DNA from 2 places in the Desulfofundulus sp. JL263-se genome. Region 2 is predicted to be linked to the other one. Evidence: a T-box and tRNA genes for the amino acid it is inferred to sense, from the RefSeq annotation. Region 2 holds a T-box; the other holds one or more tRNA genes.
What was found. The T-box of region 2 lies ahead of ACX4JR_RS12685 (valine--tRNA ligase). A T-box ahead of a tRNA ligase gene usually reads a tRNA of that ligase, here a tRNA-Val.
Positions count from the first base shown of each region.

Region 1: it has a tRNA-Val gene. The T-box ahead of ACX4JR_RS12685 (valine--tRNA ligase) is inferred to sense a tRNA for this amino acid. The anticodon was not compared.

Region 1 is NZ_CM149993.1:1,660,381-1,669,018, reverse strand. Features, by position in the region: gene ACX4JR_RS08480 (hypothetical protein) at 1-122, opposite strand, end outside; gene ACX4JR_RS08475 (IS1182 family transposase) at 446-1,879, shown strand; tRNA gene ACX4JR_RS08470 (tRNA-Val) at 1,952-2,026, opposite strand; gene ACX4JR_RS08465 (DUF362 domain-containing protein) at 2,283-3,386, shown strand; gene ACX4JR_RS08460 (hypothetical protein) at 3,468-3,821, opposite strand; gene ACX4JR_RS08455 (hypothetical protein) at 3,947-4,192, shown strand; gene ACX4JR_RS08450 (SdpI family protein) at 4,272-4,982, opposite strand; gene ACX4JR_RS08445 (autorepressor SdpR family transcription factor) at 4,945-5,238, opposite strand; gene ACX4JR_RS08440 (cofactor-independent phosphoglycerate mutase) at 5,368-6,573, opposite strand; gene ACX4JR_RS08435 (aspartate kinase) at 6,595-7,830, opposite strand; gene thrB (homoserine kinase) at 7,844-8,638, opposite strand, start outside.
Region 2 is NZ_CM149993.1:2,444,203-2,452,840, reverse strand. Features, by position in the region: gene lon (endopeptidase La) at 1-1,325, shown strand, start outside; gene yihA (ribosome biogenesis GTP-binding protein YihA/YsxC) at 1,291-1,878, shown strand; gene ACX4JR_RS12700 (ABC transporter substrate-binding protein) at 1,883-2,938, opposite strand; gene ACX4JR_RS12695 (TIGR04086 family membrane protein) at 3,071-3,526, shown strand; gene ACX4JR_RS12690 (amino acid permease) at 3,624-5,132, opposite strand; T-box leader at 5,284-5,502, shown strand; gene ACX4JR_RS12685 (valine--tRNA ligase) at 5,559-8,204, shown strand; gene ACX4JR_RS12680 (methyl-accepting chemotaxis protein) at 8,241-8,638, opposite strand, start outside.

The sequences.
Region 1 (8,638 bases), 780 kb from region 2:
GCCACGATTTCCGGATGTTTTTTCAGGAATTTCCGCACGTTCTCCCGGCCCTGGCCGAGGCGTTCCCTGCCATAGGAGTACCACGCGCTGGGTTTCTGGACAATTCCGTGCTTCTTGGCCAGGTCCAGGACGTCCAGTTCCCGGGAGATCCCTCTCCGTAGAACATTTCGGGCGCGCAGCCTCCGCCAAGGCCTAACCCGACTGTGGGATTTGCTAACCGTTTGCTAACCAATTTGCTAACGAACTATTTCAGATGCTTTGATTTTAAGGCATTCTAACTGGACTATTCTGGATAGTAAATTCCCGCTCGGCCCTTTAAAATCAAGGTTTTTCGGGTAAAGCAAAAGCCCCGTTTTTTCGGGGCTTGAGGCTGTTGACAAAAACAAGTCAACAGCCTTTTATTTTATGGTAAAATTGAGTAAATAAGAATTAGGAGCGAACAAACATGTTAAAAAAACCAGGGTACCGCCAAGGACAACTGGAACTTGTTTGCCTGGAACAACTGGTACCTGAAGATCACTTGCTGAGGAAAATAAGTCGCTTCATAGACTTTAACTTCATAAGAGAAAAGGTCAAACACCTATATTGCCCGGATAACGGTCGTCCTTGTGTAGATCCCGTAATGCTTTTTAAAATGCTTTTTATTGGCTACCTCTTTGGCATAAGATCTGAACGGCAACTGGTTAAAGAATTAGAGGTTAACATAGCTTACCGTTGGTTTTTGGGCCTTTCCCTAACAGATAAAGTTCCTCATCATTCCACCATTAGCCAGAACCGGCGGCGTAGATTTAACGGCACAAATATTTGTCAGGAAATATTTGATGAAATAGTTATGCAAGCAATTAAGAAAGGACTAATAGATGGAAAAGAGTTATTTACGGACTCTACACATTTAAAGGCCAATGCCAACAAAAATAAATTCACACTCAAAAAAGTGAAACGTTCAACTCAAGCTTATTTGGAAGAACTGGAGCATTCAGTGGAGGATGATAGAAAAAAGCATGGAAAAAAGCCGTTGAAACCAAAAGAAGAACAACTTGAAAAAAACAAAGAAATACGGGTAAGCACCACGGACCCGGAAAGTGGCTACATGGTTAGGGACGGCAAACCCCAGGGTTTTTATTACCTTAACCACGTAACGGTTGATGGAAAGCTAAGCTTGATTACCGACGTATATGTTACCCCCGGAAATGTGCATGATTCTGCACCTTACATAGGCCGTTTGGACCGTCAGATAAAGCGCTTTGGCTTTGAAGTGGAAGCAGTAGCCCTGGATGCCGGGTATTTAACCATGCCTATATGCCATGAACTGCAAAAAAGAGATATTTTTGCTGTTATAGCCCATCGACGTTACCATCCTAAGAAAGGCTTATTTCACAAATGGCAATTCAAATATGATAAGGAAAATGACTGCTATATATGTCCTGCCAAACAGAAACTTACCTACCGTACCACCAACCGCCAGGGGTTCCGGGAATATGTTTCAGACCCCCGGATATGCAAAATCTGCAAATATTTATCTAAATGCACCCATTCCAAAAGCTATACTAAAGTAATTACTCGACACGTTTGGGAAGATAGCAAAGACTGGGTAAGACAGAACCGCCTCAGTGAGCGGGGGAAAGCCTTATACAAAAGAAGAAAAGAAACTGTTGAGCGGAGTTTTGCTGATGCCAAAGAACTCCACGGGTTACGCTATGCCCGTTATAGGGGTAGAGCAAAAGTTATGGAGCAGTGCTTATTGACAGCTGCCTGTCAGAATATGAAAAAGATGGCAAATTATCTCTGGAAGAGGGGTAACCCTCCTTTTTTACCACTGCTGGTTCGGATAATACAAAAGTTTTCGCAAAAGCAATTTAGCTTGAAATATGCAATGTAAAGTTAAACCCGGGGCAAAACCCGGGTTTGTCAGCAATCTCAAGCCCCGTTTTTTCGGGGCTTTTGCTTTTTATGGTGGGGACGACAGGGTTCGAACCTGTGGCCTCTTGAATGTGAGTCAAGCGCTCTCCCACTGAGCTACGCCCCCATTAGCTTGTGTATTTTATTTTACCACAAATATGCCTGTTGTCAATAACCAGTACGTTCTTTTCCTGGGCTTCTTGTACCAGTTCCACCACCCCGGGCTGGCCCACCATATCTTCTTCCAGCCCTTCATCTGATAAGTTCGCATTCGCTCAAAAGAATGACCTCCTCAAAATGTATACAGTTACATTATGGGATCTCATGGAAATAGACGTAAGAGTATGTTACAATCACTTTTGAACACCTGGAAAGGGGGTTACATCGTGTCCGAGGTTTATTTCACCGATCTGAGGGCCAATAGCAAGGAAAACCTTTTAGATAAGGTGGACAAGCTTTTCAAAGCTGCAGGTTTTGCGGAATTAATTAAACCTAAGGATTTGGTGGCATTGAAAATTCACTTTGGCGAAAAGGGTAATACGGCCTATATAAGGCCCCAGTTTGTGCGCAGGATAGTGGATAAGGTCAAGGAGTGCGGAGGCAAGCCTTTTTTAACAGACGCCAACACTTTATATGTGGGCAGCAGGTCAAATGCAGTTGACCATTTGCAAACTGCCATTGAAAACGGATTTGATTATGCGGTGGTTAACTGCCCGCTGGTAATAGCCGATGGCCTGACCGGTAAAGATTATATAAGTGTCCCCATAGACGGGGGAAAACACTTGAAAGAGGTAAAGATAGGAAGTGCCGCTTACCACGCCCATGCTATCATTGCCATTACCCACTTCAAAGGGCATGAGTTGACGGGATTTGGCGGCGCCCTCAAGAACCTGGGTATGGGATTGGGAAGCCGGAGCGGTAAGCAGATCATGCATTCGGATGTATTGCCTGCGGTACAGGATGAAAAATGCCTGTCCTGCGGGTTGTGCAGTGAATGGTGTCCTGCCGGTGCCATAGAGGTTGAAGAGCACGCGGTGATTGATAAGGAGCAGTGTATAGGCTGCGGCGAGTGTACCGTTACCTGTCCGGAAGGTGCTATAGCAATTAATTGGAAAACTACACCGGAGGCCATCCAGGAGAAAATTGTGGAATATACGGCTGGAGTGTTGAAGAATAAAAAAGGAAAGGCCGGATTTATTACCTTTTTGATGAATATAACGCCCGAGTGTGACTGCGTGTCGTACAGTGACGTTCCACTGGTTCACGACATAGGTATTTTGGCTTCAAAGGACCCGGTGGCCATTGATCAGGCCTGTATAGATTTGGTTAATAAGGCAAAGGTTGTGCAAACTTCGCGCATAGGTGACAGGCCTGATGTTGAAGATAAGTTCCGTGCCGTGTACAAGGACGTTGATTGGAACGCGCAGCTGGCTCACGGTGAGAAGATGGGATTGGGTACTAGAAAATATAATTTAATTAAAATTTGAGAAAGACCGGCTTGGCCGGTCTTTTAATTACGGAAAGTAGAGCGGGCCTTGCTAAAAAATGCTGGCAAGGCCCTGAAAATACTACTGTTTTTCCCGTTCCCGGCGGGCCCGTTGCTGTTCAAGAACGGTTTCATTGATATGTTCCACCAGGGTTAAAGTTGAAAAAGAATGGAATAGTTGGGAAATTACGCTTTCCACCGATCCTTCTAAATTTATTAACTGCCTGTGAATTTCCAGGTTCTCTCCCAGGCCAAATTTTTCAATTAATTTGTCCCTGACGGATGCAAGGATCAGGGCCCTTTGTTTATCATTGCCAATTTGCTTCCAAGGCGAAAAGGGATCTATGTCCTTCCCGTAATTATTTTTCAATACGTCAAGGAACAATTCCCGAAATTGGGTAAAAGTGGGTCTCTTTTTGCTGAAACTTTTAGCCACTTTCAGTTACATCTCCCTTCAAAAATATTCTGGATCGAATTTTCACCTGTCACTTTCAAATACCATTTTATCAATCTGCAGATACTTATTAAAGATTTGTGAATAAATACTAGGAGGGATTTAAATTGACCTGGCTTAAAAGGGTATTTGGTAACCAGTCCAATGAAGCAATGGAACAAGAACAACTTTTATACCAGCTGAGGGAGGCTCAAAATGCAACGGTGGAAATAGGTAACATGCTGTCTCAAGTGGCATCCGGTCAATCGGGCCAGATCGATGTGCAACAAATCCAGCATTTAGAACAATTAAATTCCCGGGTAGGAGGGTTCTTGCAAAGGCTTCGCCAGCGCATTGACCGGGAAATGAAATAAACGAGAACAGCCGGATGTCCCAGCCGGGATATCCGGCCAATAATGCATTAATTCTACCGGGAGCGAGCGGGATTGCCCGCTACCCGTTGTGAATTTTTTTATATAACAGGAAAGAGTAAACTGCAGGCACCAGTACGGCAATGCCCAGAGCGGTGAATAAAATCACTCCACCTGTGGTACCTCCAAAAAGGGTACCCACAAGACCTGCCAGGCCCGCCAGCACCCAGATGCTGCCGGCCAGCCGGTGGGTTTTTGTCCAAACCTTTTCACTGGCCAGCGTCCAGGGAAGTTTAATACCTACAAAATAGTTGTGGCGCATCCTGCCCATGAAATTGCCTGTGATGATAAATATGAGGGATATTCCGGCCAGTACTATTTTGTCTACCGGCAGGGGATAGCCAAGGGCTGCGGCCAGTACGGTCATGTGGAGTCCCACCAAAAAGCATATCAGGGTTACTTTCAGCACCTGGTAGACTTCGGAGAATTTCAGGTAATTATCTCTTTTGGGGTCCAGGTAGGGAACCACTACCATTAAAATGTAGAGTCCCATGGTGATCAAGGGAAATCCGAAGGCGCCGAAGGCGCGTGAAGTATAGCGGTCCACCTCACCCCGGAAATTCCAGTGGCCAGGTATCTGGTCGGGTAATTGGGGGTAAACCGCGATGGCTACAACGAGGCTGGCGGCAAGCAATAAAAGGGCCGGCCAGTCGCGCCGCAGTTGTTTCTTGATAGAAAATTCCGCGTAAAAACTGTTATTCCCGGACATTTTTATCCCCTTTCTTTTTTCCATTCATCATCTCGGAAATCCAGCTAAGAACTTCCTGTAAAACCGTTGTGTTTAAAGAGTAATAGATATATTGCCCTTTCCGCTCATCCAGAACCAGTTTGGCCTGCTTAAGGATGTTTAAATGATGGGATACGCTGGGCTTTGATATATTAAAGTGGGAGGCAATTTCTCCGGCTGTCATGTCGTCCGAACGGAGTAATTTTAGAATTTTTCGCCTGGTGGGATCGGAAAGGGCCTTAAATAAATTATCAAATACCAATCACCTCACCTCGTTTCGATAATTAGAAAATTATCTAAATTTCTTATAATAATTATAAGTTAAAACAGCTGCTTTTGTAAATACCTTTGGAGAAAAAAACCCCCTTTTTCAGGAGGTTTAAGGCAGGTACTATTTTTTTAAAAAGTAATCCATTAAAGTATGTCCCTCTTCCAATTTAAGCGGGTATCTGCGGGCTGTTTCTTCATCAAATTTTCCGTTCCCGTTCCCTTTGCAGCCGGAATGATATATAACAAAGGGCACCGGGTCCGCCGTATGAGTTCTAATGCTCACTGGTGTGGGGTGGTCGGGGAGGACCATTAATTTAAATTCTCCTGTGTTCTTCAATCCATAAAGGATTTCTCCCAGAACCTTTTTATCTATTTCCTCAATAGCCTTAATTTTTGTTTCCAGGTCTCCCTGGTGCCCTGCTTCGTCCGGGGCCTCTACGTGAATGTAAACAAAATCCAGGCCGCCTTCTAGGCCTTTCAGGGCTGCTTCGGCCTTGCCGGGGAAGTTGGTATGTATGTTTCCCGTGGCTCCCTGTACCTCTAGAACTTTCATCCCGGCACAAATTCCAATGCCTTTTATTAAGTCTACCGCTGAAATTACCGCCCCTTGCAGGCCAAATTTTTCATAAAAGCCGGTCAGGGAAAGTTTTTTGCCCTGTCCCCACAGCCAGATGGAATTGGCCGGATTTTTAGATTGATTAATGCGTTCCCTGTTAACCGGGTCATCTTTAAGGATATCGTAACTGGCTAGCATTAAGCTGCGTAAAAATTCACTGCCTTCGCCCTTGGGCAGGTGTTTGTTTATCCTTTGTCCAGAAATGTCGTGGGGCGGGGTAAGATCAGAATTTTCCGGCCCGCCCCACCAGACCATTAAATGGCGGTAACTGACTCCCGGGTAGAAATGAATCTGGTTGGTGGAAAGTTTGCTATTTATTTTCTTTATTAGTTTTTTCGATTCTTCCGAGGATATTTCCCCGGCGCAGTAGTCAACCATTGTTTTTTCTGCATAGTCCTCTTCCCCGGAGAGTGTTACGAGGTTGCAGCGGAAGGCAATGTCGTCCGGGCCCAATTCAATTCCCATGCTGACGGCTTCCAGGGGAGAGCGGCCGGTGTAATATTTTCTGGGGTCATATCCCAGTACCGACAGGTTGGCCACGTCACTGCCGGGGGGGTATCCTTCCGGGACAGTTCGTACCGTTCCCATTTGTTTTTGACCGGCTAAAAAGTCCATGTTGGGGGTGTGGGCGTACTGGAGGGGGGTTTTTCCCCCCAGTTCCTCGCACCCTTCGTCTGCCATGCCGTCAGCCAGTATAACAACATATTTCAAGATTATCCCTCCGTAAATTCTCTAGCTGCAGCGGGCGCAAGGGGTTTTTTCCGCTAAGCCGAACTTTTTATGCAGTGCCTTAACAGCCTTTTCAGCCAGGTTCTTTTTAATAATGCATGAAATTTTAATATCCGAAGTTGTAATCATTTCTATGTTGATGTTTTCATCGGCCAGGGCTTCAAACATCATTGCCGCAACACCGGGATTGCTGATCATGCCCGCACCTACTATGGAAACTTTGGCCACGTCCTGATCATAGGTATAGCTCTTATAGCCCACATCGTCCTTGATTTGTTCCACTATTTCAAGGGTTCGCTTAAGGTCATTTTGAGAGACGGTGAAGGATATGCTGTTGACTTGGTTGCGCTCGGCACTTTGGATAATCATATCCACGTTTATGCTCTTTTGGGCCAGGGCGTTAAATATCTTATAGGCTATGCCGGGCTTGTCGGGTACGTCGAAAATTCCTATCTTGCTTACGTTCAGGTCGTGGGCTACGCCGGTTACAACCATATCCTTTTCCATGTCGCTTACCTCCTTAACAATGGTCCCCAAATTATGGTTAAAGCTGGAACGTACATGGATAGGTATATTGTAAAGTTTGGCACATTCAACGGCCCGGGGGTGGAGCACCACGGCACCAAGATGAGCCAGTTCCAGCATTTCATCGTATGTTATGGTATCCAGCTTGCGGGCCTCCGGAACTACCCGCGGGTCGGTGGTATATACCCCGTCAACGTCGGTATAAATTTCACATATATCGGCTTTCATTGCGGCGGCCAGGGCCACGGCTGTGGTATCCGAGCCTCCCCGCCCAAGGGTTGTTATATCATTTGCCTGGTTAACCCCCTGGAACCCGGCCACCACCACAATTTTACCGTCATTTAATTCTTTTTTAAGGCGCGTGGTGTCAACATCGATAATCCTGGCCTTGCTATGTATATTGTCGGTTTTAATGCCTACCTGGGGCCCGGTTAAGGAAATGACGTCTTCACCTACGGCCTTAATGGCCATGGCCAGCAGGGCGATGGACACCTGCTCTCCGGTAGATAAAAGCATATCCATTTCCCGCTCCGGGGGATCATCAGTTATTTCCTTAACTAATTCAATCAATTCGTCTGTTGTATCGCCCATGGCGGAAACTACCACTATTATCTGGTGTCCCTGGCGGTGCATGTCTACTACCCGGCGAGCTACTTTGCGAATTCGTTCAGGATTTGCTACACTAGTTCCTCCATATTTTTGTACTACCAGCATTTGTCGTCCACTCCTATGCAAGATTTTTTATTTCCAATGCCCTTGCCCCTGTGGGGCTGGGGTCCAGTATAAGGGACCTGGCAGTTATGCCGCTCTGGAGAAAGGTTTCCCTCATTACCCTGGCTATAAGATCCAGGTTTTTGTCGGCCAGGGCTATTAAAGCAGGGCCTGCCCCGCTTAAGGCAATTCCCCTTGCCCCGGCCAGTTTAGCTGCGGCAAAAACTTTTCTCATACCGGGAACTAGGCCGGCCCTGTAACACTGGTGCAGTCTATCTTCCATGGCTACCCCCAAAAAATCCAAGTCCCCTTTTTGCAGGGCGCCTACCAGTAGTGCAGCCCGACCAATATTGAATACCGCATCTTCCAGGTTCACTTGCTTGGGCAGGGTTTTTCGGGCTGATTTTGTGGAAAGGGGGAAAGCGGGGATAGCCACCACTGCTTTCAATCCGGCAGGAGGTTCTATTTTTAGATATTTTACTTCATCTTCCGAATGAACGTAAACGGTAATGCCTCCAATCAAAGCGGGGGTAACATTGTCAGGGTGCCCTTCCATTTCGACGGCCAGCTTTAACAGCTGGTGCAGGTTTAATTTCCCGCCGGAGATAACGTTGGCCGCTACCATCCCCCCTACGATGGCCGCGGCGCTGCTTCCCAGTCCCCTGGATACCGGGATGTTGTTGATTAAGCGTATTTTTAGGCCTGCGGGATTATACCCGGTTTTTTTAAAGACTTGCCGGGCGGAATTATAAATCACGTTAGTTGTGTCCTTGGGGATCTCGCTTGCCCCCTCACCCGTCACTTCAATGGC
Region 2 (8,638 bases):
TAAGATTATCCCTTGGCGGTGTAAGGGATGAAGCGGAGATACGCGGACACCGCCGTACCTATGTAGGAGCTATGCCCGGGCGGATTATCCAGGGCATGCGAAACGCCGGCTCAAAGAATCCTGTCTTCCTGCTGGATGAAATCGACAAGATGAGCATGGATTTCAGGGGAGACCCTGCATCGGCACTGTTGGAGGTGCTGGATCCCGAGCAGAATAATAGCTTCAGCGATCATTATATTGAGTTGCCCTACGATTTGAGCAACGTAATGTTTATCACTACTGCCAACGTACAGCATAACATTCCCAGGCCCCTTTTGGACAGGATGGAAATTATTCATATTCCCGGTTATACCGAAGAGGAAAAGGTTCAAATTGCCCTGCGGCACTTATTGCCCAAACAAATTAAAGAACACGGGTTAACTGATAAAATGATTAGCGTATCAGAAAATGCTGTGCGCAAAATCATCCGGGAATATACCCGTGAAAGCGGTGTACGTAACCTTGAGCGGGAAATAGCCGGCATTTGCCGTAAGACTGCCAAGCAGATTGTATCTAAGAAGGCTAAAAAGGTCAGGGTTACGGTGCAGAACCTTCCTCAAATGCTGGGGACACCGCGGTATCGCTTTGGTATGGCCGAGAAGGAAGCCCAGGTGGGTATTGCCACCGGCCTGGCCTGGACAGAGGTGGGTGGGGACACCCTGGCCATTGAAGTCACTAAGTATAAAGGTAATGGAAAGCTTACCCTTACCGGTAAGCTTGGGGACGTTATGAAAGAATCGGCCCGGGCCGCATTCAGTTACATTCGCAGCAGGGCTGACCAATTAGGTATTGACCATAGTGAATTTGAAAAATATGATATTCACGTGCATATCCCGGAGGGGGCTATTCCCAAGGACGGGCCGTCTGCGGGTATTACCATAGCCCTGGCCCTGGCATCGGTGTTTACCGGGCGCAAGGTCAGGAACGATGTGGCAATGACCGGGGAGATTACCCTGCGCGGCAGGGTGTTACCCATTGGCGGCGTCAAGGAAAAGGTACTGGCCGCACACAGGGCAGGTATAAAGACGGTTGTATTACCGCAAGATAATAAGAAAGACCTTGGTGAAATTCCTGCTAATGTTAAAAAGCAGATGGAATTTGTCACGGTTGAAAATATGGATGAGGTTTTAAAAGTAGGGTTACTGGAAAGTGATACCCGGGGCAGGACAGAAGTAAATTCTCCGCCTGAGGTTTCGGTAGAAATGTCATATAATCCAGTGGCTGAGGCTGAGGGAGGATCCACCATCATCCATGAAAATTGTTTCCGCGGAATTCGTAAAAAGTAGTACCAGTTTGAAGAATTGCCCGGCCCAAGGCTGCCCGGAGGTGGCCCTGGCCGGGCGTTCCAATGTGGGAAAATCTTCCCTTTTAAATAGACTGGTTAATCGTAAGAAGCTTGCCAGGATCAGTAATACTCCCGGGCGCACCCAAACTATAAACTTTTATTTAATTAACGGTAATTTGTATCTGGTGGACCTGCCGGGTTACGGTTACGCCAAGGTGCCGGAAAAGGTGCGGGCCAGGTGGGGGCCCATGATTGAGGGTTACCTGGCGGGGCGGGAGCAGTTAAAAGGGATAATTCTCCTCGTGGATATCCGCCATAAGCCTACTGCCCAGGATGTACAAATGTGCCGGTGGCTCCGTTTTTACGGGCTGCCCTATGCGGTTGTGGCCACGAAAAGCGATAAAATCAGCCGCGGCAAGTGGCAAAAGCACTTGGCGACAATAAAAAATGTCCTCCAACTGAGCAAGGAGGACATCTTAATACCTTTTTCCGCCCAAACCGGTGCGGGGCGGGAGCAGGTGTGGAAAGTAATAGAACGGTGGGTTAAAGGGTAGATATTTAGAAGGGCCATAATTTTTTGAGGCCCTTCTTTTTTTGTTCCGGCGGAATGTATTCCACCGTCTCCAGGGCCTCGCGGGTAAAATTGTTTTCCACCGCTCCGGAGCATTCCACAGTGCCCGGTAATTCTCCCGCTGTAAGCATCATGTTCTGGAATTTTTGCATGGATTTTTCATCTATCAGCGGTGTTTCCGGCCATATTTTTTCCCGTAGATACCTGTTAACGGCGGAATTCATTATGGCGGGGTCAATATGTTTAAATTCCGGGGCCATATCCTTTGCGATCACTTCCGAGTGATATTTCATCCATAACAGGGCTTTATAGATGCCGTTTGTAAAGCGCTGAATTTTTTCTGGGTGTTTAGTGATATGTTTACTGTCGGTCACGTAGACCAGTGCGGGTATCCTTTCCCCGGCCAGCGAGGCTATTACTCTGGCCGTACCTTCCAGTTCCAGGCTGGAAACCAGCGGTTCGGATGCTTGCAGGTAGGTGCTGCATTCCGCCTTAAAGGCACCTTTGCGAAGGTCGTCCGGGATATTATAAAAAACGGTTACGTTACGGTAAGGTGCCAGTTCATTTCTGCGCAGTATCGTTTCCAGCAGTATTCCGGCTGTGCTTTCCGGGGGGGCACCAATAATGGTTTTGTTTTTTAGATCTTTCCAGTTAAAGTCCGGGATACTTTCCCGGGCCATTATAAAGGAAGGCTCTCCGGCAGTTAATGCAGCAAAGGCTACCAGGTCGGCATTCCGGTACCGGTTATATAAAAAACCGGCCAGTTCCATTGTTATTATATCTGCTTTTCCTCTGGCCAGGGTTTCTTGGGGTGTCTCCTTTCCGGAGTAAGTTTTTATCTTTACATCAGCCAGGTATTCTTTAAAAAATCCTTTTTTTAGGGCCAGGTAATGGGGTATCATGTCCAGCGATAGCCCGGGTTGGGCCACGGTTATTTTAATGGCCCTGGGTTCAGGGGTTAGCAATCTTTTTTTTATTTCCAGTCCTCCCGCACCTAAAAATAAAGCAAGTAACAAGAATATTATTACTTTTTTCTTGAGCAAAAAAACCGGCCCCCTTTAGATTAATCCGTAATATATTTATTTTTTAGGCAATATTTTCATGCCATATGAATAAATTAGGTATAAATATGTCCAGCTGGCATATTATGGATATAAAAGTAAGGGGGTTAAGTGATGTTTAAAAGGTTTACCTTTTTATACTGGTCACGTCCGGAATTGCGGGGTTCCCGGCAAATTCAAATGTCCGCCGTGGCGGTAGGCCTGATATGGGCGGTAATGGTGACCTTGTTTTGCGGCGTAATTTTGGCACTATGGGTAACGTTCTCCGAACAGCCCCGGTATCACCTTTCCGGTATATTGGGGGTATGTATGCTGGCGGGGGCGCTATTGGGCGGCGGTACTGGCGGGTTATCCGCACGCAAGCAGGGGTGGTTACACGGTGGCACCGTTGGTTTAATTTATGGCCTCCTGTTTTTGGTCATGGTGGGTGTTGGAAGCCTGGAGGTCCTGCAGAATCCTTTAATCTGGGTTCGCCTGCTCCTTTTGATCCTGGCCGGGGCCCTGGGGGGAATTGTGGGAGTGAATTTACCGGTCAAAGGATTTGGCACGTTAAGGCGTATGGGAAGATAAAGTTAAAAAATTCTGGAGCAAGGTTTATTCATAGCAAAGGAGAGAACCGGGTTTTGACGGTGGTTCTCTCCTTGAGTTTTTTCACTGGCAGGGGCTGTTACGGCTGGCCATTGTCATTACCGGGTTTATCGTTTATTTTTCCGATTTCAAAATTAAATTCCGGTTTCGGTGACGGGTAGCCAAAGATAAAAACTGGCTGCCTTTCTTCTGGCTTGCCCAAGCGGCTGTGCTTTATTCCATATGCGAAATATACTGCCAGCCCCAGTACTATCCATATCACAAATCTGATCCAGGTTACGGTGGGCAGGTTTACGGCAAGGTAAATAACAGCCGCGGTGGAAAGCAGTGGAAAATATGGAATCCAAGGCAATTTAAAAGGTCTGTCGAGATCCGGCCTTGTTTTTCTAAGTATTACCACTCCAATGGAAACCGCTGCCAACGCTGAAAGCGTTCCGATATTTGCCATCTGGGCAAGGACTCCTACCGGCAAAAAAGCTCCGATGACACTTACGGCGATTCCAACGATTAAAGTATCAAGATAAGGAGTTTTGTATTTATTATGAAGTTTAGAAAAGAACGGTGGCAGTAGTCCATCCCTGGACATGGCGAAAAATATCCTGCTTTGGGCGAAAATCGTTGCTAGAAGGACGCTTGTCAAACCAGCCAGTGCCCCAACCGAGATAAATGCCGTTGCCCACCTTATGCCCGCTGCTAAAAGAGCGGCGGTAATTGGCGAAGGGGTGTTCAATCGCGTATAGGAAAGCATACCCGTCAAAATACCTGCCACGAGGACATATAATGTCGTTGATATTGCCAAAGAGGCAATAATACCCCTTGGTAAATCCCGTTTCGGCCTTTTAACTTCTTCGGCTGCGGTAGCAACGGCATCGAACCCGATATAGGCAAAGAAGATAATTGCTGCGCCGTGGATTATACCTGAAACTCCAAAGGGCATGAAGGGAACCCAGTTACCGGGGTCTATGTGGAATAGCCCCAGGGCGATAAAAAGAACTATAACTGCCAGCTTGGCAGCCACGACGATTTTTGTAGCTCCGGCGCTGTGCTTTGTCCCCCGGATTGCCACCCAGGTAATTAAAAGTACAATTATAATGGCCGGTATATTTATTATCCCGCCGGTAAAGGGAGATGAAGTAATTGCTTTAGGCAGTATAATACCCATGGACTTTAAAAGATCTACAAAATATGAGGCCCAGCCAATGGCAACTGCACCGGCGGCAACGAGATATTCCAGGATAAGGTTCCAGCCAATGAGCCAGGCCACCAATTCCCCCATAGAGACATAAGTATAGGTATAGGCGCTTCCCGCCACCGGTACCATTCCCGCAAGCTCTGCATAGGCAAGGGCTGCCAGACCGGCTACAATTCCCGAGATGATAAAGGAAATTACAACGGCGGGCCCGGCGTATCTTGCCGCCGCCACACCGGTCAGAACGAAGATACCGGTACCTATAATGGCTCCAATTCCCAGTGCGGTCAGGTCAAATACACCCATGGTTCTGGCGAGGGTATTTTTGTTGTTATCATCTCTTGCTTCTTTTATTATATTTTTTATTGATTTGGTGCGTAAAAGTGTTTTCCATTCCATATTAAAATGAACAACTCCATTTTTTATGGTACTTATTAGTTTTTTTAAATTTAAAACTATTATTCAATAGATTTATAACCCAAAGCGCGAAAGTTGACAGCTTGGGGGGAAGGCTTTAATATATTAGATAGATTTTAGGCAGGTCGCAATTAGAAAGGCAGTGAAGGAGAGGGTGCAGGTTCACCGGGCCCCAGAGAGGGAATCCCCGGGCTGCAAGGTTTCCCGCCCGGTTCCTGTACATGTCGCTCCGGAGCCGCCGGGCTGAAAGTTTCAGTAGGTCCGGCCGGGTTAGCCCGTTACAGCCCTTGAGGGTCGGCGAATATATTTTTGCCGAAAGTAAGGTGGTACCGCGGGCTCCTCCGTCCTTGCACGGGAGGAGTTTATTTTTTGTATGGAAAGGAGTGAACTTAATTGCCGGCATTTAACATGCCCAAAACCTATAACCCCAAAGAAGTGGAGGCGAAATGGTATGACTGCTGGGAGAAAAATAAGTATTTTCGCTCAAAGGTTGACCCCAACCGGGAACCCTTTTGTATAGTAATGCCCCCTCCCAATGTTACCGGGCAATTGCATATGGGACATGCACTGGACAACACTCTCCAGGATATTTTGACTCGCTGGAGACGTATGCAGGGGTATAATGCCCTGTGGCTTCCCGGTACCGACCACGCGGGTATAGCCACCCAGGCCAAGGTGGAAGAGCAGCTGGCCAAAGAGGGCATCAGCAGGTACGACCTCGGGCGGGAAAAGTTTCTCCAGCGGGTCTGGGAATGGAAAGAAAAATACGGCGGGCGCATTACCACCCAACTCCGCCGCCTGGGCTCGTCCTGTGATTGGGACCGTGAGCGCTTTACCATGGATGAGGGGTGTTCCAGGGCCGTTTTGGAAGTGTTTGTTCGCCTGTACGAGCAAGGTCTCATTTACCGTGATTATTATATTGTAAACTGGTGCTGTCACTGCCGGACTACCATTAGCGATATAGAAGTGGAACACATTGAAAGGCCGGGACACTTGTATTACATTAAATATCCGGTGAAGGGAAGCGAAAACGACTTCGTGCCCATTGCCACCACCCGGCCGGAAACCATGCTGGGGGACGTGGCGGTGGCGGTACACCCCGATGACGGGCGCTACAAGCACTTGGTGGGGAAAACCCTTATTTTGCCTCTTGTGGGGAGGGAAATCCCTGTTATAGCTGATGAGTACGTGGATCCGGAATTCGGTACCGGTGCGGTGAAGATAACCCCTGCCCACGACCCCAATGACTTCGAGATCGGGAAAAGACATAATCTGCCCGAAATAATAGTAATCGACAAGGATGCCAAGATGACCGGAGAAGCCGGGCCCAAGTACGAGGGAATGGACCGCTGGGAATGCCGCAAACAGGTGGTTAAGGACCTGGAGGCCCGGAATTTGCTCATAAAAATAGAGGACCACAATCATGCCGTGGGACACTGTTACAGGTGTAACAACGTTATTGAGCCCATGTTATCCAAACAATGGTTTGTGCGCATGAAGCCCCTGGCCGAGCCCGCCATAAAGGCCGTCAAGGAAGGGCGCATAAGGTTTATACCTGAAAGGTTTACCCGTATATATTTGAACTGGATGGAAAATATACGGGATTGGTGTATCAGCCGCCAGCTATGGTGGGGACACCGCATTCCGGTGTGGTATTGTAATGAATGCGGTGAGACCATAGCTTCCCGCGAGCCGGTTAAGGAGTGCAGTGCCTGTGGCTCGGATAATCTGAAGCAGGATCCCGATGTTCTGGATACCTGGTTCAGCTCAGCCCTCTGGCCCTTCAGCACCCTCGGGTGGCCGGAAAAAACAATGGACCTGGCCTATTACTACCCCACTTCGGTACTGGTTACCGGAAGGGATATCATCTTTTTCTGGGTGGCCAGAATGATTTTCAGCGGTCTGGCCCACATGAATGACGTGCCCTTCAAAGAAGTATTCATTCACGGGCTGGTGCTAGATGCACTGGGAAGAAAAATGAGCAAATCCCTGGGTAACGGGGTGGATCCCATTGAGGTTATAGAAAGTCACGGTGCGGACAGCCTCCGGTTTATGCTGGTGACCGGAAATACTCCCGGAAATGACCTGCGCTTCCACTTTGAGCGCCTGGACGGGGCCAGAAATTTTGCCAACAAAATCTGGAATGCCTCCCGGTTTGCCCTCATGAATTTACAAGATTACGACCCGAATTACGTCCCGGACAAGGAAAGTTATACCCTGGCTGACCGGTGGATTTTGAGCCGCTACCAGCAGGTTGTAAGTGATGTAACCGGGAATTTGGAAAAATATGAGCTGGGCGAGGCGGCCCGCGTACTATATGAGTTTATCTGGAGCGAGGTTTGTGATTGGTATATTGAACTTGTAAAACCCCGCCTGTACGGAAAAACCACCCCTAAAGACAGGAAAACCGCCCAGTATGTACTTGCTTCGGTGCTACGGGGTACCATGGAACTTTTACACCCCTTCATGCCCTTCATTACCGAGGAAATCTGGCAGCGCCTGCCCCACAGGGGAGAGACCATTATGCTGGCCCAGTGGCCCTGTTATGACGAAGGTTTACGGGATACCGCGGCTGAGGAAAAAATGAACTCTATCATGGATGTTACCAGGGGCATAAGGCAAATAAGAAGTGAAATGAACGTACCGCCGGGCAGGAAGGCGGAGGCCCTTGTGGTTTCTGCTTCAGCTGAAATCAGGGAGGCTCTGGAGGAAGGCCGGGATTATATTGAAGGCCTTGCAAATGCCGAGCTCAAGATTTATTCTTCCCTGGATGAAAAGCCGGAGCAGGCGGCAGCGGCCGTGGCCAGGGGCGTGGATATATACGTTCCCTTAAAAGGTTTAATTGATATTGATAAGGAAATAGCCCGCTTGAAAAAGGAATTGTCTGCCGTGGAGAAGGACCTGGCCAGGGTACAGAAAAAACTTGGCAATGAAGCCTTTTTGACCAAGGCTCCCGCCGAGATTGTGGAGAAGGAAAGGTGTAAAGAGGTCGAGCTCTCCGGCAAGGCCGAGACCTTGAAAGAACGCCTGGCCATGTTTGGCGCGATGCAATAAACAAGGCCCGGGAAGTGTAACCCGGGTCTGAAACTTCTACTCGAACTTCCATATCCCGGCCACCTGTCTCAACTCTTCGGCAGTATTGGCCAGTTCCTGGGCTACGGCGGAAGTTTCTTCTGAGCTGGCAGCCGCTTCCTGGGCCACGGCAGAGATGGATTGAGTGGCGGTAAGCATAGATGAGGTTGTTTCGGCTTGATTTTCCACGGTGATAGCAATATCTTCCACCATTTTGGTTGTTTTCTCCAGTAGTTGCATAATGGAAGCAAATTCTTGTCCGGCTGATTGGGACAGTTCCACTTCCTCATTGACGAAGGAAACCGTTTCTTTTACGGCATCCCGGATATCCGAGGTAAGCTGGGCTACTTCCTGGGTTGCCTTTTCCGATTCATCGGCCAGTTTTCTAATTTCTTCCGCCACCACCGTAAATCCCC